DNA from 4 places in the Halalkalibacter sp. HAAS-P013 genome. Region 3 is predicted to be linked to each of the others. Evidence: riboswitches for the same ligand, from Rfam matches in the RefSeq annotation. Region 3 holds a riboswitch; each other region holds the start of a gene.
What was found. Region 3 has a riboswitch for thiamine pyrophosphate ahead of thiE (thiamine phosphate synthase). Riboswitches for the same ligand answer to the same signal wherever they lie in the genome.
Positions count from the first base shown of each region.

Region 1: linked by a shared signal. The riboswitch ahead of tenA (thiaminase II) and the one ahead of thiE (thiamine phosphate synthase) in region 3 are both predicted to bind thiamine pyrophosphate.
Region 2: linked by a shared signal. The riboswitch ahead of thiT (energy-coupled thiamine transporter ThiT) and the one ahead of thiE (thiamine phosphate synthase) in region 3 are both predicted to bind thiamine pyrophosphate.
Region 4: linked by a shared signal. The riboswitch ahead of AC1FXP_RS18755 (ABC transporter permease) and the one ahead of thiE (thiamine phosphate synthase) in region 3 are both predicted to bind thiamine pyrophosphate.

Region 1 is NZ_JBWQTU010000015.1:53,618-59,271, forward strand. It holds gene AC1FXP_RS18920 (ABC transporter ATP-binding protein) at 1-1,541, opposite strand, end outside; gene AC1FXP_RS18925 (ECF transporter S component) at 1,525-2,127, opposite strand; gene tenA (thiaminase II) at 2,191-2,877, opposite strand; TPP riboswitch at 3,038-3,139, opposite strand; gene AC1FXP_RS18935 (divalent metal cation transporter) at 3,502-4,035, shown strand; gene AC1FXP_RS18940 (MFS transporter) at 4,371-5,009, opposite strand; gene AC1FXP_RS18945 (CoA transferase subunit B) at 5,151-5,654, opposite strand, start outside.
Region 2 is NZ_JBWQTU010000011.1:68,222-73,875, reverse strand. It holds gene AC1FXP_RS15160 (DeoR/GlpR family DNA-binding transcription regulator) at 1-259, shown strand, start outside; gene pfkB (1-phosphofructokinase) at 256-1,170, shown strand; gene AC1FXP_RS15150 (PTS fructose transporter subunit IIABC) at 1,186-3,042, shown strand; partial or broken gene AC1FXP_RS15145 (amidase family protein) at 3,298-3,525, shown strand; TPP riboswitch at 3,561-3,660, shown strand; gene thiT (energy-coupled thiamine transporter ThiT) at 3,733-4,302, shown strand; gene AC1FXP_RS15135 (calcium/sodium antiporter) at 4,468-5,427, shown strand.
Region 3 is NZ_JBWQTU010000002.1:336,510-342,163, forward strand. It holds gene thiD (bifunctional hydroxymethylpyrimidine kinase/phosphomethylpyrimidine kinase) at 1-75, opposite strand, end outside; gene thiO (glycine oxidase ThiO) at 116-1,225, opposite strand; gene AC1FXP_RS05600 (thiazole synthase) at 1,246-2,025, opposite strand; gene thiS (sulfur carrier protein ThiS) at 2,027-2,224, opposite strand; gene thiE (thiamine phosphate synthase) at 2,232-2,858, opposite strand; TPP riboswitch at 2,916-3,022, opposite strand; gene AC1FXP_RS05615 (membrane lipoprotein lipid attachment site-containing protein) at 3,084-4,211, opposite strand; gene aspA (aspartate ammonia-lyase) at 4,450-5,654, opposite strand, start outside.
Region 4 is NZ_JBWQTU010000015.1:17,827-23,480, reverse strand. It holds gene AC1FXP_RS18770 (Bcr/CflA family efflux MFS transporter) at 130-1,359, shown strand; gene AC1FXP_RS18765 (DUF4430 domain-containing protein) at 1,456-1,884, shown strand; gene AC1FXP_RS18760 (ECF transporter S component) at 1,887-2,402, shown strand; TPP riboswitch at 2,713-2,824, shown strand; gene AC1FXP_RS18755 (ABC transporter permease) at 2,888-3,661, shown strand; gene AC1FXP_RS18750 (ABC transporter substrate-binding protein) at 3,688-4,716, shown strand; gene AC1FXP_RS18745 (ABC transporter ATP-binding protein) at 4,735-5,478, shown strand; gene tenA (thiaminase II) at 5,506-5,654, shown strand, end outside.

The sequences.
Region 1 (5,654 bases), on a different contig from region 3:
ACTTTGCCCTCATGTAAAAGCAAAACCTTATTTGCGTACTTCGCAACCAGTTCCATATCGTGCGTAATCATCATGACCGTTTTTCCATCTTGGTTAAGCTCTGTCAGTAATTGCATTAAAGCTTCTGTGTTCACATGATCTTGACCGAAAGTTGGTTCATCCAAAATAAGAAGCTGCTGATCATCGGTGAGCATTGTCGCCACTGATAGACGGCGCTTTTGTCCCTGGCTTAATGAAAACGGATTAGACACCCGTTGTTCTGTTAAATGAAATTGCTCTAGAAGTTTAGTAACACGCGGCTGCCAATCTTGCTTCTCCCAACCAAGAATCTTTAATCCATATGCCAGCTCTTCTTCCACGGTATCACAAACAAATTGATGCTCAGGATTTTGAAAAACAAATCCAACCTTCCGCATAAGTTCATGTATCTTTAACCCTTGTACCGAAACATCATTAAAATAGATATCCCCTCTATCAGGTTTTAACAGCCCGATTAAAATTTGAGCGAGCGTACTTTTCCCCGTACCGTTTGGACCTAAAACAGCAACAAAATCACCCGATTGAATGGAGAAATCAATGTCTTTTAAAACGTGATGATCTTTATATGAATAAGATACATGCTCGACATGTAAGATTGCTGGACCTAGCGGAGGTAGCTCTTTTGTTTTGATTTCGGTATCCGAAATCCTAAGTTTTCTTTTTTCAAACTCTTCTAACCAATCTTCTTGTGAAAGTGGGAACGTATCCCATTGCATCCCCTTATCTTCTAGGGACTTCGCATAGGCACAAATTTTAGGAACCCAAATGCCTTGTTCCGTTAGTTCATTAAAATGGTTGCTAAAAATGACACGCGGTGCGTCATCAGCAATCACTTCTCCAGTTTTCCCAAGAACGATCACGCGCTCTAAATAAGGTAATACCTGATCAAGTTTGTGCTCAATAAATAACAATGTTTTATTTAATTCAGAGGAAAGCTTAATCATTAATTCAAAGATTTCTTCCGTACTAGCAGGGTCTAAGTTCGCTGTAGGCTCATCTAAAATGAAGACCTCAGGATCCATCGCTATTAAGCAGGCAAGCCCCAGTTTTTGTTTCATCCCACCTGATAATTCTCCTATTTGAGCTTTTTTCCAGTCTGTCAACCCTACTAACTGCAAGCTCCTATCCAATCTCACGTCCATTTCTTCTTTTGAAAGATGGAGATTTTCTAAACCAAAAAGAATTTCATCCTCAACGGTTAACATGCAGAATTGCGTATCCGGATCTTGAAAAAGAATACCGATATGGTGACAAATTTCGCTGAAGCTTAGTTTGATTGGGTCCTTACCGTCAATAGCGACCCTTCCACTCATTTCAGCTTCCATCGATTTCGGAATAATTCCATTGACAGCTAAAGCTAGCGTACTTTTCCCACCGCCACTCGGCCCAAGTATCAGAACTTTTTCCCCTTTTTCAACAGTCACGTTAATGCTTTTTAGCACATCTTTAGTTTGAAAAGGGTAACGTACGGTTAATTCATCAACCTTAAGATACGACATCATGATCTATCCTTTGCCTGCGTTTCTCTTTTCCTAACGCAAAATTATCCAGGACTCCCGTTTTACAGAGCGCATCCGCAATGCTCTTACTTCCCCATCCTGCTAATAGAGCCCCACTAATAAGCATCGTCACAAACATAAGTCCCGTTACAATAGTAGAATATTGACTGTACCCATATAAATAGAAAAGAGTAATAAAGTTCGCAATAACTCCAAACATCCCCGCTAGCATTAACACAGGTAGACGATAGCTTCGATATAAAAAGAGTGCTAAAGCAAGCTCCGCCCCAAGACCTTGAGTAAAGCCAAGAATGAGAACAACACCAGCATTCACCGATCCAACAAGAATTTCTGTAACAGCTGCTATCATTTCTGCACTTAATGCAACACCAGGTTTCCGAATAATGTAAGCACAAACAATCGGAGCCATAATCCAAAACCCTGTAATCAATCCCCTTCCGACTGGCCCGAAAACACCTTCAACAAATTGACCAAAGAATATCCAAACAAGATATAATACTCCAAAAACAACCGAAATCGAAGACATCACAACGATTTCTCTTAAATTTAACCCTTTTGAATTTTTCATCCTAGTTCACCTTTCTTAGGTTGTTCAAAGGGTTCGAGCCCCTTTGAACAACGATCTATGAATCTATACATTCTTACTTTCTTTTTGAACAGGCCACTCTTCTAACTTATACGGCATATCAAAGAACATAAATTCAAGCTGGCAACTTAACACAAAATGTTCTTGCATTTTTCGCTTTTCTTCTTCTGTAGTCTGTTCAGCTAATTCATCAAGCCTTTTTAGGGACATATTCATTCGTGGTTCCTCTTGTGCACCGTAAAAGGTAATCCACTCGAAGAACGGATGATCAGGCTGAGGATTGTATTCCTTCATAATTCGCTCTCCAATATATAAGTAAATCCACGGGCATGGTAGAGAGACAGCAATGATTTCTCCAAGCGTCCCTGATTGAGCAACGTTTAGCATATGGCTAATATAGTGTTGAGCGGTTGGTGCGAGTGGATACCCTTGCAAGTCCTCATACTGTACACCTGCGACTTCGCAGAAATTACGATGTGGATGAATTTCACTATTTAAGATAAATCCAATACTCGCATTAAACATTTCCATGTCTTCACGCTTAGTACATTTGGCCATACCCAACGCTTTCGTTTGGATCATTGCGTTTAAATATTCATAGTCTTGTTTGACATAATGAATCAAGTGTTCCTTATCAACCTTTCCTTCAGCCACTCCTTTAATAAATGGATGGTTATAACATGCTTCAAAAATGTGATTCGTTTCTTGACGTAATTGCTCTGAAAAACTCATAAAAACACCCTCCTATTTTAAAAAAAATCCTACTAGTTCGGACCAAAAAAGGCCGCCCCGAAAATGGAGCGACCTTTCTGAAAAATAAAAGAATAGATTCGTTTCTAATCTTTGAAACTACGACTCGAATCTATGTACATTCGTATTTCTCATAAAATATACTAAGCCTGCTCCACTTTCCTACGCTGGTACTAACCAGATCAGGTTCAAAGGGATGAAGGAAGTCCTTCTCTCAGCCATTACGGCACCCCTAGTGGATTTCTTATTAAGTTGGAACCACTATACCACATATCCCCAGTTTGGGCAAAGTTTTCTTTTACTAACTTTATTCGTTGTGCCCCCCATAGTCTCAACTCACCTCGTTTTATTTGTTGCTCAGAGTCTCCCAACCTTCGCTAAAAAGATCATTATTCTAAACTCAATAAGTGAATAATTCTTACACTGGTTGAAGTTTCTTTTTTCGTATTCACATAAAAAAATAAGCTGTTTCTCATATTCTAAAAAAATACATTAGTAGATAATATAACGACATTACAGAATAATAAGAAAATATAAGTTTAAATTTATTGAACAAACGAAATTGAAAAGTCATAATCCGCATCATAACGGAAGGGCGGAATCTTGATGGGGAATGCAATACGTAAAGTAGATACAGAGTTAGAAATGAAGCCAAAAACATCATCAATAGAAAAAAGACCTTGGTGGCAAGCGTGGGGGCCTAGCGCCATAGTAGCGGCAGCAATAGTTGGACTCGGAACCGTTACAACTGTTTCTGTGACAGGGGCTACTTACGGTTTCCAGGCTGCATGGATTATTGTCCTTGCCTGTTTTATAGCGTACTTTGTACAAAAGCCTGTCATTAAATGGACCATTCAAACCTCGTCCGGGGCAATGGAAGGTGTTCGGAATGAGATTGGAAAAGGATGGGCTATCTTGCTATATATTGCTCTTTTAATAGGGGCTTTAGCCTTTCAGGCAGGAAACTTTTTAGGTGCAGCAATGGTCCTTAATTTCTTTGCTTCAAACGTTCCTTTTGAAACATGGGTTACAATTTTATCCTTTGGGGCATTAGCTATTTCATTAATTGGTGTATATAAATTAATCGAGAATATTAATCGTACAATTATTGTGCTTATGTTATGGCAGCTGCTTTCTTAAGAGCTTTCTCGGCCTCTCTTCCTTTAACTCGCCTTAATCATTAGCATTCTTTCACGACCTTAACCTCTTAACTACCTCATAATTAGCTTTAATCATCACACCAACTCAATCACAAACAAGATTGAATTTCCATCTCAAGCCCTCCCTTTCCCCTTAATTCACAACATATATTTCCTATGCAATAATCGCGGAGTATCAGTACTTTCAGGCCTCAAAAAGCGACATCCAAACACAAATTACCACAAAAACAGACACCGTCTTCTTACTGAAGATAAGTGTCTGTTTTCAATAACTTATATAGTAGATATCTTACTTAATCCCCCAAAAACATTCACCTACTCTTTAAATGCAAAATAAAAATAACAACCATTCAAAACCGTCAATAAAGCTAATCCAATGAAAACATTGCTATACATCATCGCACTCCCCTGTGCAACAGAAAAAGGATTTAGCAAAACTCCACTTTCATAGTCTAAAATCTTCCCAATAATCGCCCCGCCAATGGCCCCAGACATGAAATTAAACAAGTTGTAAATCCCCATCCCCACTCCTATTTCATCTCTAGGAAGAGACGTTGAAATTAACGTCGCAGTCCCCGTCTGAAGGAAAGGAAATGCAATATAACTCATAATAACTACCGCCCCAATAACCCAAGCTGGATTTCCGATAAAGGTCGATAACAAGAAAAAGCCCAAAATCATAAGTCCAAATGCAATATAGACGACTTGCTTTGCTCCCCTCCTGTCAGTTAATACCCCAGCCACTTTTCCAATAAATGCAGCTGCCATTGCAGCAGGAAAAATCGTCAGTCCAATATAGAGCGTATTTAGCCCATTAACCTCACTTAACATTAGAGGAAGCATAAACATCATGCCAAACATCGTCATGATTGCTAAAAAGCCAGAAATAATAGTGGTTCTAAAAGGTCCGTTTCGAAACAAGTCCGGGCGGATAAACGGATTCTCACTACTCAATGTCCTCCCGGCAAATACAACCTACTAAACGAATACGAAAACAATAACGTGTAAAGAGACTTGCACAGAAACATCAAAAAGCTATCAAACACTTTTTGATGTTTGATAGCTTTTAGTAGCTCCTGACCTTATCGTAATCTCTTATGAATACGAACCTATTTTCACTTCATCTGAAATGATCAATGTAGGCTCTGTAGAATTTTGAATATCCTCAATCGTATAACCCTCTGCAACTTCAATTAACTCTAAGCCCTTCTCCGTTACATCAATCACCGCACGATCTGTAATAATTCGATTCACAACCTTTTGCCCAGTTAATGGCAAAGAGCACTTTTTCAAAATCTTCGGTTGGCCCGCTTTATTAACGTGTTCCATAATAACGACGATCTTTTTAGCACCATGAACTAAATCCATGGCACCACCCATTCCTTTAATCATCTTTCCCGGGATCATCCAGTTTGCCAAGTCTCCATTTTCGGCCACTTCCATTCCACCTAAAATAGCTAAATCAATATGGCCTCCTCTTATCATCGCAAATGACTCAGCATTGCTAAAATAACTTGCTCCTGGAATGGCTGTTACGGTTTCTTTGCCGGCATTTATTAAATCTGGGTCCACATTATCCTCTGTTGGGTAAGGTCCAAT
Region 2 (5,654 bases), on a different contig from region 3:
AGCTTTTATTGGTGTGAACGGAGTAGCCATCCAAGATGGTTACACAACTCCTGACCCTGAAGAAGCGTTCATTAAAGAGAGTGCAATAAAACGATCGCGTCAAAGTTTTATTTTGGCAGATCATTCAAAATTTGGTGAAGTTTCATTTAGTAAATTTAGTAATGTTGAAGAGGCAATACTAGTAACTAGTACAAAAGTAGATGAAGAATACTTATGCAACTTACGAAAAAAGACAACGTTAGAGGTGGTTAGCCTATGATTTATACCGTTACTTTAAATCCTGCGCTTGATTATTTTGTTGAACTTGAACAAGTTAATCTAGGTGCAGTGAACCGTTCTAATTATGACTATAAAGCCCCGGGTGGGAAAGGGATTAATGTTTCAAGAGTATTAAAAAGACTTGGACATCAAAGTGAAGCACTTGGATTTATAGGTGGATTTACAGGTGCATATATAAAAGATGTCGTTGAAAAGGAAGACATAAAGACAAACTTTTTACAAGTTACTGGTGATACAAGGATTAACATAAAGATCAAAAGTGAACAGGAATCAGAAATTAACGGTGTATCACCTGAAATTACTAGTGAACATCTTGAACAATTGCAAACACAATTGTCGGTTTTAAATGAAGGCGATGCGCTTGTTCTAGCAGGAAGTGTACCGGCGATGATTCCTAGTGAAATTTACAAAGTGTTATGTAGAAGTGCAATTGAGAGAAACGCTGAGGTTTTTATTGATTCAAGTGGTGAAGCCATGACAAAAGTACTTGAAGCTCAGCCAACGTTCATTAAACCGAATCACCATGAGCTAGGAGAGTTGTTCTCGGTAACACTACATGAACCACAAGAAGCTATTCCTTATGTACGAGAACTTCTGGGAAAAGGAATCGAATATGTTCTGGTTTCGTTTGCAGGCGATGGAGCTGTCTTAGGAACAAAGGATCAGATTCTTTTCGCTAATACTCCTAAAGGGGAAGTCAAGAACTCTGTTGGAGCGGGGGATTCCGTTGTTGCTGGTTTCTTAGCGGCTAAAACAGAAAATATGTCACTAGAAGATTCCTTTAAATTTGCAGTTGCGACAGGGAGTGCGACCGCTTTTTCTAAAGGATTTGCAGAAAGGGAAAAAGTAGAGGCTTTAATGAGGGAAATTAACATCAATGAATTAGAATAGAAAGGGATGAGTAGGATGAGAATTTCAGATTTATTAAAAAGAGATACAATCGTTCTTAATATGAAAGCTAACGATAAAGCTTCAGCGATAGATGAATTAGTTAAAAAGCTAGACGACGCTGGAAGATTAAATAATGCAGCTGAATACAAAAAAGCAATACTTGCAAGGGAGGAACAAAGCACAACGGGTCTTGGCGATGGAATTGCAATCCCTCACGCAAAAAGTGAGGCTGTTAAAACCCCATCGATTGCTTTTGGCCGCTCAGATAGCGGATTAGATTATGAAGCACTGGATGGTCAACCTACTCACCTATTCTTTATGATTGCTGCATCAGCTGGAGCAAATGAAGAGCATTTAGCAACGTTATCGCGTTTGTCTACGTTTTTAATGGATGAGGCTTTCCGTAATGCTTTATTAGAAGCAAAGTCAGAGGCTGATGTTGTCGCTGCTATTGATAAAAAAGAACAAGAGCAATTAGATAAAGAAGAAGCAGAGAAAACACCGGCAAAAGATGGGTATGATCTGTTAGCCGTTACAGGCTGTCCAACAGGAATTGCTCATACGTTTATGGCGGCAGATGCACTAAAAGATGAAGCGAAAAAACAAGGATTAACTATTAAAGTTGAAACAAATGGTTCTGGTGGAGTGAAAGATCAATTAACTCCAGATGAAATCGAAAATGCTCAAGCTATTATCGTTGCAGCGAGCACAAAAGTGGAAATGGATCGCTTCTCTGGTAAAAAAGTTATTGAAGTGCCAGTCACAGATGGAATCCGCCGCACAAAAGAACTTGTTGATCAAGCTAAGTCTGGGAATGTTCCAGTGTATAAAGGGTCAGGCGGTTCTGGTGGAAACAACGAAAATCAAGAAAAAGGAAAAGCTGGTGGCGGATTTTATAAACACTTAATGAATGGTGTTTCGAATATGCTCCCGTTTGTTGTCGGTGGAGGTATTTTAATCGCGCTTTCCTTCTTAATTGACATTGACCTGAATAATGAGTTTGCACAAATGTTAATGGACATTGGTGGAGGAACGGCCTTTGCACTAATGATTCCGGTTCTAGCTGCCTTTATCGCGATGAGTATTGCTGATCGTCCTGGTTTTGCAGCTGGTATGGTTGGTGGTTTAATTGCTGTAAATGGAGATGCTGGTTTCTTAGGTGGGTTGATTGCTGGTTTCTTAGGTGGTTATATTGCTCTACTTGTAAAGAAATTACTAGCTGGCTTACCACAACAACTGAGCGGTATTACGACGATTTTGTTCTATCCGGTCTTTAATATTTTCTTAACAGGTATGATCATGTTACTTCTTGTTACACCACTTAGCGCGATCAACCGTGGGCTTGAAGGCTGGTTAGGCGGCATGGGAACAACAAATATGATTTTACTCGGAATCATTCTTGGTGGAATGATGGCGATTGACATGGGTGGTCCAATTAACAAAGCTGCCTTTACTTTTGGTATCGCGATGATTGATGCGGGTAACTTTGGACCTCACGCTGCTGTTATGGCAGGCGGGATGGTTCCACCACTTGGAATAGCTTTAGCAACAACATTCTTCAAGCGTAAGTTTACGAAGCAAGAGCAAGAAGCAGGTAAGACAAATTATATTTTAGGTGCATCCTTTATTACAGAAGGTGCCATTCCGTTTGCTGCAGCTGATCCGGGTCGAGTTATTCCAGCTTGTGTGGCTGGGGCAGCAGTAGCAGGTGGGCTTACAGCATTATTTGGAATTGGATTGCCTGCTCCGCATGGTGGAATATTTGTAATCGGACTTGTGTCTGGTGGTTGGTTTATGTATTTATTAGCTATTGTTCTTGGTGCTATTGTGACAGCATTAGTTTTAGGAACTTGGAAGAAGAAGACTGTATAAATAGGGTGATAAGGGCAGTGTCAAAAGGTCAAAAAACGGACCTTTTAACACTGCCTCTTTTTCTTTGTACTTCTTTGCTTCTTACTAGTTTACGTAAAATAAATTCAGTATAATAAAATAATATCATTTCATGAAAGTAGGTCTTTAGATGATCAACCCAAAACTAAAAGAGATTGAAAAGAGTTGGTTATTAGATGCAAGCATTGAAGTTATCCAAACAGGCTGAAAAATGGCCAGTCTTTGCTTATGAAATCGGATAAGACTAGAGAGGATCTTGATATCATCGTTTTTCCTAATAATCTTGGGGCAGCAATTCCAGCAAAGGCGGGTTATCCATCTATTACAGTTCCAGCAGGTTATACAGGAGAAGGAGAACCGGTAGGGATTACGTTCACAGGAAAAGCATTTACAGAGAATAAGTTAATCGAGGTTGCAGCTGCGTTTGAGAAGTTGGGAAATATAAGAAGAAACCCAACCTTTTAGAAGAATATGATATAATATAACAGACAATTTCAAGCAATATCCACTAGGGGTGTCGAGTGACTGAGAGAGGGTAATCCTCAACTCTTAGAACCTGATCTAGTTTAAACTAGCGTAGGGAAGTGGCTGTAATAATGTGAGATTATTTGTGCTCATTTTATATTGACACCTTTCCTTCTCTTGTGGATAAAAACAAAAGGAGGTTTTTTTATGTCTAGAGATCGTTTATTAACAATGATTGAAGTGGCAGTGATGACAGGTTTAGCGATTGTCTTAAGTAATGTAAAGTTTGGGGCACTTTGGGCAATGGGGGGGTCAATTTCGTTGATTATGGTTCCTATTTTTATTATTTCCTTTAGACGAGGTTGGAAAGTGGGTGTAGTAACAGGATTATTAGTCGGATTATTAAATCTGCTGTTTGGGGGATATGTTGTACACCCGATACAGTTAATACTAGATTATCCATTAGCGTACCTTGTATTAGGCTTAGCGAGCATATTCATGTTGAAAAAAGGCTTGGTTCCTAGCACGGCAGCTATTGTATCAGGGTTGTTATTTGCTACGACTCTGCGCTTTTTTAGTCACTTTACATCAGGTGTAGTGTGGTTTGGAGAATATGCTCCAGATGGAATGAATGCCAGCCTGTACTCTTTTTATTATAATATCTCATATTTAATACCGGAGATGTTACTAACGCTTGCCATATTAATTTTACTTTCAAAGAAGTATCCTCAGTTCTTCTTGGCAAAACGTCAAAGTAATGTTTCAGATGCAGCATAAAAGGATTAGGTAAAAAACGGCTTATGTGACGAGGGCACTGAAAAAAGGTAAAGCTGACCTTTCAGTGCCCTCCATGTGAGTCGTTTTTTGTTGGCGTAAAAAGGTTAAAATCTCTTCAATTTGTGTAAATTAAAAAAGATTACAAAATGGACGGGTGATAATAAGATGGTATATCTTTTACTCTTAATAGGCTTTGGGTTACTTATTAAAGGGGCGGATTATTTTATTGATGGTTCGTCTAATATTGCTGCATTGTTTCGTGTTCCACCTCTTATTGTAGGCTTAACAATTGTGGCGTTTGGTACAGGTGCCCCTGAAGCAACAGTTAGTATCATTGCTGCTTTAGAAGGGAATGCGGATGTCACAATCGGTAACATTGTTGGTAGTAATTTATTAAATATGTCATTAGTTGTTGGGATCACTGCATTTATTTTTCCTTTGTCTGTGGAAAGGCCAACAATAAAAAAGGAAATTCCATTTGCTTTTCTTGCTACGGTTGCATTACTCGTAGTTATGAGTGATAGAGTTCTCCAATTTACAAATGAAAATTTTATTACTCGAAGTGATGGAATTATCTTCTTGTTATTTTTTGCTATATTTTTGTATTATGTAATTGAAGCTGCCAGGAATAGCCGTGAAGAGAATATTGGAGAAAACAAAAACATTGACCAAACTGGAGGATGGGGTAAGAACATTCTTATTACATTTGGAGGTTTGGCTGCAATTGTATTAGGCGGATATTTGGTTGTAGAAAGTAGTACGGATATTGCTTTACGCTTTGGGATGAGTGAGACCTTAGTAGGACTAACAATAGTTGCTATAGGATCTTCTTTGCCAGAGCTAATTACATCAATAACTGCTGCAATGAAACAACAAAGTGAGATTGCCTTAGGGAATATTGTTGGAAGCTCAATCTTTAATGTGTTATTTGTCCTTGGGATCGCATCTATTATCTCTCCCTTGCCGGTGAATGATAAATTATTTTTTGATATATTTGTGCTACTTGTGTTAACGATTATCTTGTTTATCTTCTCTCGTACACATTATAAAGTGAAAAAATATGAGGGGATGGCTTTAACGATATTTTATATAATATATTTAATATATATTATTATGAGAAATTAAATAGATAAACAACAAAACCATTGGTAAGGTGGTTTTGTTGTTTTTTAAAGCTGTTTTTGTAAAGATTGTTGCTGTGAAGAAACGTTTTCCTCGTAGGGAAATGGAGCGGAAGTCACTCGACTCCTGCGGGATGCAGAGGGAGGGCACTGAAAAACTTCCGTTTTTCGTGCTAATGAGAATTTGAATTTAAAAAAACAGGCAATTTTCCTCCGTTATTGGGTGAGAAA
Region 3 (5,654 bases):
TTTAATATCTGCTTGGATTCCAGCCCCGCCACCACTATCTGATCCGGCTATCGTTAACGTTTTTGCTAAAGTCATAGTAAAACCTCCTCTCTAGTCTATTGCCCCATTCAGCCTATTACGTAAATCGTTCAGGCTTACAAGAGGCAAGCGGTGGATATGCTTCCTTTTCATCCAATAAGTCTGCAACCGCTACAGCTGTTATCGGGCTTAATAATATTCCATTTCGGTAATGTCCTGTTGCAAATACAACATGTGGTGCTACCTCAAGTTTCCCTATAAGTGGAAACCCATCCTGAGTCGCAGGACGTAATCCTGCCCATGTATGGAAAGGAGTTATATCACCTAAGAAAGGGAAAACTTGCTTATTCCAGTTTGTTAGTCGTTGAATTCCTTTTTCTGTAACATCCGTCTTGAAACCTGCTATATCTTCGGAAGCTCCATTAACCAACGTTCCATTTCCCTTTGGGACAAGATAACCCTGACTTGTATAAACAATATGCTTTACTTGATTTATAGGTACATCATACGCGCAAATTTGCCCGCGAATTGGATAAACTGGAATGCGAACTCCAAACACTTCCTCTAACTCACTAGACCAAGCACCTGAACAAACAATTAAACGGTCTCCTGTAAATTGACGACCATCTTTTGCTCGAAATGTAACCGATTGTTCCCAATCAACAATGGTTACTTGTTCAAGCTGCTCTACTACGTTTACTCCGTTCAAGCGGCAGGCAACTTCAAGTGCCTTAACATAGTCTGGTGCAAACACGTGACTTTCTTCTGGGTAATACATTGCCGCTTTTATATCCTTTGAAAGTGTCGGTTCCATTTCCCATAAGCGACTTCCAGATATCAATTCAGTTTCTGCTCCCCATTCACGTTGCCAAGACTGCCTCGTCTCAAGTGCGAGAACATCCGCATCATGATAAACCGCATGAAGACTTCCGCTCTCCGAATATTCAAAGTCCATTTTTGAAACATTCTTTACATCGTTTTGCCATTGCTTATACACCCTTAAACTATCTAAGCATAACCTAAAAAAGTCGTCAGGATCTTCACCAATTTCTGAATAAGGAGCAAGCATCCCAGCTGCGGCACCAGATGCTTGTCCTCCACAATTAGTTTTCTCTAATACTGTTACATCATAATTACGTCTGCTAAGCTCAAATGCAGTTGCAAGACCTATGACGCCCCCTCCAAGAATAATTACTTTCTCTTGCACATGTCTCCCCCCTGCTCTTACTACTTTGAAACGAATGTTGCTAACCCGCTACTAGCTGTAGCATACTTCTTCTTCGTAATTCTCCCTGCTTCGTAGGAAAGTCTCCCTGCTTCAATTGCATATTTCATCGCTCGAGCCATCTTAACCGGGTCCTTAGCCTTTGCTACAGGGGTATTCATTAATACACCATCTGCACCTAATTCCATCGCTTGTGCAACGTCCATTGCAGAACCAAGGCCTGCATCGACGATAATTGGCACATTTGCTTGTTCAATAATGAGCTCTAAATTATAAGGATTTAATATGCCAAGTCCCGTTCCAATCGGAGCACCTCCTGGCATGACTGCTGCTGCTCCAGCTTCCTCTAATCTTTTACAAAGAACTGGATCATCAGATGTATATGGCAAAACAACAAATCCCTCTTTTGCTAGTACTTCTGTTGCTTTCAGTGTTTCAATCGGATCAGGAAGCAGCGTTTTCTCATCTACACTAATTTCTACTTTAATCCAATCACTCAAACCTGAAGCCTTTGCCAATCTCGCAATTCGGATTGCCTCTTCTGCTGTTTTCGCACCTGATGTGTTAGGTAAGTAGGTAAAAGACATACCTTCTAAATGTTGTAATATAGCATCCTCGTTCGGAGCTCCTAGATTGACTCTTCTAATAGCAAACGTCAACACCTCTGCTTCAGATGCCTTAATCGCTTCATTTTGGACAAATGGATTTGGATACCTACCAGTCCCGAGAAAAAAACGCGAAGATAATTCTTTTCCTGCAATCGTTAATTTATTTTTCTTCATCTCAGCCACCTCCAACAAATTGAACAAGTTCAATTCTCATACCTTCTTTTAGTTCAGTTACTGACCAATTGGTACTTTCAATAATTTTTCCATCTACCTCTGTTACAACAAGATGTGGTTCGAGTTCAAAATGCGACACCACTTCTTCAAGGTTGGAAACGTCAACGTTATGTTCTTCCCCATTTATAATTAAACGCATCTACTATTCACCCTTTTTCAGCTAATATTTTTGAGAATTGCTGACAAACACCCTTAACATCTTCTGCACCAACAATTTCAGAAATCATACAAACCCTAGTTGCACCTGCATCTAGTACTTGGTCTACATTGTGCAACTTAATTCCGCCGATCGCTACAAACGGAATATTGATCTCTGCAACAACTTGCTTAATATACTCAGTTGTAACAGGATCGACAACATCCACTTTACTATTAGTATGAAAAATCGGCCCAACACCAATGTAATCAGCTCCACCCGCTTCAGCCTCGCGAGCTTCCTCAATTTCGTGAGTCGAAAGTCCGATTATTTTATCCTGCCCCATGATCTTCCTTGCTTCAGCAAGAGGTAAATCATCCTGGCCAATGTGTATGCCATCAGCATCAACTGCAAGAGCAACATCAATGTGGTCATTCACAATAAACAACACATCATGCTTTCTCGTTAATTCACGTAGCGACTTTGCTTTTTTTAGCACATCTCTTTTGCTACTCGTTTTATCTCGCAGCTGGATAATATCAACACCACCAAGAATTGCTTCTTCCATAACTTCTACAAGGTCTCTACCTTGATGAAATTCTTCACCTGTAATCGCGTATAACTTAAACTCTCTCATGAGTAACCCACCTTTTTATACATAAAATCGAAAAAAAGCCGCATCCGAACATACGGAATACGGCTCAGATGACTTCCCTACGCTGGCGTGATCCAGATCAGGTATGAGGGTAAAAGGGTAACCTTTTTCTCAGTCCACTTATGTGGACACCCCTAGTCTATACATACTAGTTATACATTTATTATGACATACTGACTAAAAAAAGCAAGAGGACAAGTTAACAACTTATTCTTCGGGCTCTTCTAAAAGAGGAATAGACGTCCCCTCAGACAAGTCCATAACCATCTCGAAACGATCTCCAAAAAGCAAGAAAGAACCTTCAGGTGAAACATGAATTGGAACATGCCGTTCTAAGACAGTCAGTTTTTCCTCAGCATCGTTTTGTACATCGTAGGCAATTAATTCAAAACCATCTGTGTAACTAAAGAAATCACTACTATATTGTGGTCTTAAGTAATAAAAGATTCCATGGCCATTATCATAAGAGTAATAGGGGATCCACCATTGTTCCGAATACGTGTTAAGTATTGGCATTTCAATTTGCCTAAAAGGATGTTGTTCTTCATAAAACGTGTATGTGGAATACAGGTCATACACAGATCCCACTGTTACAGAGAGAGAGAGACCATCCGGGAAGCTCATATATGCAATTACAGCATCCTTCCATTTCTTAACTTCCCCACTATTTACATTGACTTCATATAGAGGAGCTTGAAAATTAGGTTCGAGCTCTTCCCATTTTAAATACCCGATATCGGTAGACGAAATCCATTGTACATATGACTGTTCCAAATCGATGCTTTTCACTTTCGTTTCCGTTACATCAACAACATACGTTTCAAAATCCCAATCTGGTAAAAAAGCAATCAAAATAAACGTATCAAGTTTATATGGATTCCAGTATACGCTATATTCTTCGCCGTAATCTTTGATAGTCTGCCTTACTTCACCGTTACGGTTAATAATAGCTAAGTGTGCCTCGTTATCAACCGTTATATGCGAAACAGCAAACAAAGAATAGTCTGCATTAGCACGGACATCTGTAATCCACCCGCCCATCTCAACAAAACTAAATGACTGTCCTGTAGTTAGATGATGTTTATAAAGACTCGATCGCTCTTCTTGTTCTTGCAAATACAAGATCGTATCATCGTCATACCAACCTATAATATCCGTAACACCATGTTCATTTTGTATAGGTGTAATATCTGATCCTGTAAAGAAAGAGGTTGAAACATCTCGCTTAATTGGTTGATATTCAAAACTTCTTGGCAAAGGTTGACTCTCTAACGGAGCTTGGGTACAGGCTGAAACTATAAAAAGAATCCCAATAATAAAAGTAATTCGCTTCATCTTTCCCCTCCCTCTCTTTTAAGCACTTTAGCCTATAGTATTAGACGAAAATAACCCCTTAGACGTTTCAATTTTTTTCACACAAAAAAGAAAGATGCCTCACATCTTCCGGCCCACTAAATTACTACATTATAGCAGAAAGAGAGATATTTGTACTATGTTTTAGTAAAATAAAAATAGGCACTTAAAAAGGGGGTTTTACCTTTTTAAGTACCTTCTATACATGAGTCAATGAATCTCACTTTTCACCATCTATAAACCTCGAACCAGCAATTCCAGGATTCGTCATTTCCTTTGGATCCAAAATTTCATTCAATTCCTCTTCCGATAAAATTCCTCTTTCAAGACAAATTTCCCTAACTGGTCGATTTGATTGAATTGCTTCTTTCGCCACCCTTGAAGCTACCTCATAACCTACATGAGGATTAATTGCTGTTACAATTCCAACACTTCTTTCAACCATCTGACGGCAATGTTCTACATTAGCAGTCATTCCCTCAATGGCATATTTTCTAAAAACACTGATTCCATTTTGTAAAATTGAAAAGGACTGTAATAAATTAAACACCAAAACGGGCTCCATGACATTTAGCTCTAATTGACCAGCCTCGGAAGCTAAACTTATCGTATGATCATTTCCAATTACTTGGAATGAAATTTGGTTTACAACTTCACACATAACAGGATTTACTTTCCCAGGCATAATTGAAGAACCCGGCTGTCTTGGTGGCAGATTAATTTCGTTAATCCCCGTACGTGGTCCAGAACTCATTAAGCGTAAGTCATTGGCCATCTTCGATAAATTAATAGCCATAATTTTAAGAGCACTTGAAACTTCCGTATAAGCATCTGTATTTTGTGTTGCATCTACTAAATCCTCTGCAGTTTCAAATGGATAACCTGTAATATCTGCTAAGTAATCTGCTATTTTTTTAATATACTCGGGTTTTGCATTTAGCCCTGTACCAACTGCTGTTGCACCCATATTCACTTCATATAAATGCCCAACAGATCTCTCAATTCGACCAAGGTCCCGACTAAGAACACGCTGATAAGCGCCAAATTCTTGTCCAAGTCTAATTGGTACCGCATCTTGCAAATGAGTGCGACCCATTTTTAGAACATCATCAAACTCTTTTTCTTTTAGCTTTAATGCTTGAATCAATTCAGATAGTTCTTTTTTCAATCCATCAGCTAATCGGAGAGCAGCAATATGAATTGCTGTTGGAAAGGCATCATTTGTTGATTGTGCCATATTCACATGCGTGTTAGGACTAACTCGCATATATTCGCCTTTTTTTCCACCGAGTATTTCAATTGCTCGGTTAGCAATAACTTCATTTGCATTCATGTTAAAGGAAGTTCCTGCTCCACCTTGTATTGAATCAACAATAAACTGATCTAAAAATTTACCATTTATAATATCATCTGCCGCTGAAATAA
Region 4 (5,654 bases), on a different contig from region 3:
TGATTGATGTTATTTGATCTTTAGACTTTTTGTATTATACTTTGATAAGTCGACGTTACTTGTAACATTCAAATTTATTTACATAGGTTATGAGACTTTAGAAACTTTAAGGAAAGGTGCTTTTTGTTTATGTTACAAAATCCAACGGGGAAAGAACGTTTAGGGCTAGCTTTCTTACTCGGGATGCTTGCGGTATTAGGGCCACTAAATATTGATATGTATTTGCCGAGTTTTCCTGAAATTGCTGATGATTTAGGAGCTCGTGCCTCACTTGTTCAGCTTAGTTTAACTGCATGTTTACTTGGTCTTGCAGCAGGTCAGGTCGTTGTTGGACCAATTAGTGATGCACAGGGGAGAAAAAAGCCGTTATTGATATCCATCTTTTTATTTGCGATTTCATCCTTGCTTTGTGCGTTAGCTCCTAATATTTACATTCTGGTCGTAGCTCGCTTTTTACAAGGATTTACAGCAGCGGCGGGAGTAGTGATCTCACGTGCTGTAGTCCGTGATGTTTTTAGCGGACGTGAGTTAACGAAATTCTTTGCGCTGTTAATGGTCATCAATGCAGTTGCACCGATGGCGGCACCAATGGCTGGGGGAGCGATCTTGCTCTTGCCATTTGCTAATTGGAGTTCGATTTTTTACTTTTTAAGCTTGATTGGTCTTTTCATTGTATTGGTTGTAGCGCTAAAATTAAAGGAGACGTTGCCTCCGGAAAAACGAATTCCTAGTACAGTTGGGCATTCTGTTCGGACAATGGGAAGCTTGTTTAAGGATCGATCTTTCATTGGGTACGCATTAACGGTTGGTTTCATCCATGGCGGAAGTTTTGCTTATGTTGCTGGAACTCCTTTTGTGTATCAAGGGATTTATGATGTGTCTCCTCAGGTATTCAGCGTGTTGTTCGGCATTAATGGGCTTGCTATTATTTTAGGGAGTTTTACTATCGGACGCTTAGGTGGAATTGTTCATGAAAGAAGTTTGTTACGTATTGCGGTAATCATCGCGGTAAGTGCTACGTCTTTCCTGCTAGTAATGACCATCGTTGAAGGACCACTGGCAACACTCGTAATTCCAATCTTTATTTATATGACTTCCATGGGGATGATCACAACAAGTACCTTTTCTTTGGCGATGCAAAATCAAGGCCACCGTGCGGGTAGCGCGAGTGCGGTGCTAGGTACGCTTTCCTTATTCCTCGGCTCAATGGTTTCCCCACTTGTTGGGATTAACGAAACGACGGCGGTACCGATGGGAGCCATTTTGTTTTTTACTTCAATGCTTGGGGCTATTGCTTTCTTTAAGCTGACAAACATGCAGCAGGTCGAACCGAGTGTAAAAAGGAAGGTAGGAGGATGATGCCAAAAGGCTGTTCACCCGGCCTATATGTCTTGAATACATGCTTACAAGTAACGCGGACAAACTACTATTGATACAAGTTTAGGAGGAATGGGAATGAGATATTTGTTTTCTATTTTATTTGCAGTTTTGCTCACGTTAACGGGATGTGGAGCAAACAATGAAGCGGTGGAAGAACCGGTTCAAGAGGAAGCTACTGAGGAAGTACAAGAAGGGGCAGAGGGTGTAGAGGAAACCTATGCAACGATTGTGATAAGTGAAGAAGAACCTGAAAATATCCTAAGTGAGGATACGGTATCGTTCGAACAAGGACAAACGCTTATGGATGTGATGGATGAACATTATGACATTACAACAGCGTATGAAGGTGCGTTTATTTCAGGAATTAACGAAATTGAAGCAGATGATGAAACATCAAGTTATTGGCTCTATACGATCAACGGAGAAGAAGCGTTAGTAGGGGCAGCTGAATACGAACTTGAACATGGAGACTTGATTCATTTTCATTACGCTTCGATTGAATAGGCATGTCAATTCGCCGAATTACGTTGCTAGCCATGCTCAGTGCCCTTTGTGTGGTTGGCCGAATGGCTTTTGCTCATATTCCTAATGTTCAACCGGTTACGTCCATTATTATAATCACAGCGATGTTTATGGGCCCGGTCAATGGCCTCATTCTAGGTTTTGTCAGTACGGTATTAACGAATATGACATTAGGAACAGGCATATGGACCTTTTGGCAAATCATTTCTTGGTCCGTGATTGGGCTTGTCTCAGGCTGGATGGGAAGAGTTCATACAAAGTGGGGCATCCCTTTCCTTGTTCTAATCATGTACGCAGGATTTTGTGGTTATTTTTATGGATTTGTCATCTCACTGAATATGCTGTTCATTAGCGATCGCTTTATAGCGTATTACTTAGCTGGGCTCCCATTTGACACAAACCATGCGATAGGGAATATGATTTTCTTTTCACTCCTTTATCCGATCATGAGCAGGATTTTTGTTCATTATTTAAAGAAAGGTCCATTTACATCCATATAATGCGAAGTGTTAGAGGGCTTTTGAAAAGTAAGATCTTTATAACAGAGGGAAAAGGGTTAAGATACACACTGTATGAGACGGAAATCGTTAGGATTTTCGTCTCATTTTTCAGGCTTTCTAGGAGAATTGAGTCATTATGAAGCAGATGAAAGCCCGTTCGCTGTTATAGCAAGGAGAAAAAGGTTCACATGGGTCAAGACGAGTGATTGCTCCATTCTGACTTAGGGGGGCTAATTGTATTAAATAGTTTGAAAGAACGGAATATTGCACAAAGTCAAAATGTGTGATAAGCTTTCTTAGGAAAAATTATGAATAGTAATAGGGGAGCTATGAGGTTGGCTGAGAGGATATCCCGATGAAGATATCGACCCTTTAACCTGATCTGGGTAATGCCAGCGGAGGGATGTTTATTAGAATTACATGTTGACATGTAAAGTCTACACGCCTCTGTGGTGTGTAGACTTTTTTTGTGAAAGGAGGGTTTCATGGAACGTTTGCGTCAGTCGATCTGTTCAGCTGCTCCAGCGATCATCGCCATTATTATGTTTCTTGTCGTGTGGGAAGTGGCTGTGTGGATTTGGGACGTTGAAAACTGGATCTTACCAGCGCCAAGCTTGATCGTTCTTACGTTATTTGACACGTGGCATCTATTACCTGAACATATCTGGATGACCACAAAAGAAGCGCTGCTTGGTTTCTTATTAGGAATTATCGTTGCGTTAGTAATGGCTTTTATTTTAGATTTTTCACCGCTTTTACGTAAAAGTTTTTATCCGATTCTCTTATTCTCGCAAACGATTCCTATAATAGCGATTGCACCTTTGCTCATTATTTGGTTTGGATATGGAATTTTGCCTAAAGTTCTCGTCGTCGCATTAGTCACTTTTTTTCCGGTAGTCGTTAGTCTCGTTGAGGGACTGCAATCAAGTGATCGCGATATGATCCGACTTGTTCGGTCGATGGGGGGATCGCACCTGCAGGTATTTTCCTCTGTTAGGTTCCCGCACGCATTACCTTACTTATTTACAGGATTGAGAATTGGCGCTACATATAGTGTATTGGCAGCGGTGATTTCAGAGTGGGTCGGTGCAAGTTCTGGATTAGGAATTTATCTAATCAAAGCTCAAAGCTCGTTTGCGACAGATAGGGTATTCGTCGTTATTGTGCTTATCTCACTATTGAGCTGCCTTTTATTTTTAGTTGTTGTCTTACTCGGCAGACTCATGATGCCGTGGAAACACAAGTCTCAAAAAAAATAAACGAATTAAGTTGAGGAGAGAGTTCGATGTCAAAAAAGCTAAGTGCATTTTTGTTTTTCATTATCATGCTTGCGTTAGTTGGTTGTAACCAAGCAGAAGAGTCAAGCCAAGGGGAAGCAGTTGAATCTGAAGCAGGGGAAGAGGCACCGTCCGAATCTACAGAGTTAATGGAAGCAACGTTTATATTAGATTGGGTACCTAACACAAATCATACGGGTATTTATGTCGCTAGAGAAAAAGGGTTCTTTGAAGAGGAAGGGATTGATTTAACAATTATCGAACCAGCCATGGAAGGTGCCGTACCAGTTGTAGCAGCAGGACAAGCTGATTTTGGGATTGGATCTCAGACAGGCGTTACAATTGCTAGATCAACCGGTATTCCAGTCGTTTCGATTGCTGCAGTCATTCAGGAGCACACATCTGGTTTTGCTTCTCCAGTGGAAAAAGAGATTACTTCACCAGAGGATTTTGAAGGAAAGACATATGGTGGATTTGGAGGTGCTGAAGAAGAGGCGATTTTGGAAACCGTATTAAAACAGCATGAGGTTGATCCTTCTTCGGTAGATAATGTCATCGTTGGATCTGCTGACTTTTTTGCTAATACGAAAAGAGACATAGATTTTCAATGGATTTTTTATGGGTGGACAGGAATTGAAGCTGAAGTTCGTGGTGAGGACATTAATATGATTTATCTGAAAGATATTGATCCTGTCTTTAATTATTATTCGCCGGTTATTTTTAGCAGTGAAGCTGTGATTGAAGAGCAGCCTGAGTTAGTTGAAAAATTTGTAAGAGCTGTCTCGAAAGGATATGAATTTGCGATTGAGCAGCCATCAGAAGCAGCGGAAATCTTAATTTCAGCTAGCCCAGAAACAAATGAAGAACTGATTCGTGCATCACAAGAGTGGCTAAGTCCACGCTACAAAGGGGATGCAGAAAAATGGGGCATTCAAGAGGAACATATTTGGAATGATTTTTCAGAGTGGCTGCTTGAAGCAGGTTTGATTGAAACAGAAGTAACAGAAGAAGCGATGACAAATACGTTCTTGCCTTAATGAAAGGTTGTAGTCGATATGGAAATCAGCATTCGTAATCTCTGTCATTCGTTTGACGGGCAACCTGTCATCAAAAGAATAAACCTTTCTCTTCAAAAAGGTGAATTTGTTTCATTAATTGGACCAAGTGGTTGTGGCAAAAGCACCTTGTTTAATCTCATTACGGGTCTTGAAGTTCCCTATGAGGGAGAAATTTTATTTGACGGTAAGGATATGAAAGGGAAACGTGGGCATAGCAGTTATATGATGCAAAAGGACTTATTGTTCCCATGGAAAACTGTACTTGAAAATGTCCTTCTAGGTCCTAAGGTAACAAGACACCAAACAGAACAAGCAAAAGAAGAGGCCCTTACTCTTTTTCCTTTGTTTGGTTTAGAAGGATATGAGCAATATTATCCGGATGTGTTATCAGGAGGAATGAAGCAGAGGGCTGCGCTACTACGAACGTTCTTGCATAAAAAAGAACTCATGCTATTAGATGAGCCTTTTGGCGCGTTAGATGCGTTAACTCGTGAGAAAATGCATAGTTGGCTTTTGCATATATGGAGTCAAATGCAACGGACAGTCTTATTTATTACACATAGTATTGATGAAGCAATCTTTTTATCAGACCGTATTTATGTGTTAGGACCACGTCCTACTGAAGTCATACTAGAAGTAAAGGTGCCATTGCCAAGACCAAGGAAAAAGGAAATGACCGTCACTCCTGAATATTTAGAGTTAAAAAGGCAATTGATGAACGCTCTGTACGAAATGAACTAAATAGATGATGAAGAGAGGATGAATGATATGAAATTTTCAGAACAACTTCGTAAAAAGGTAGACTCTATTTGGAATGCAAGCTTTGAGCATCCATTTGTTACAGGAGTAGCTAATGGCTCATTGCCAATCGAATGTTTCAGTTATTATGTGCAACAAGATTCCTTTTATCTTTCGAA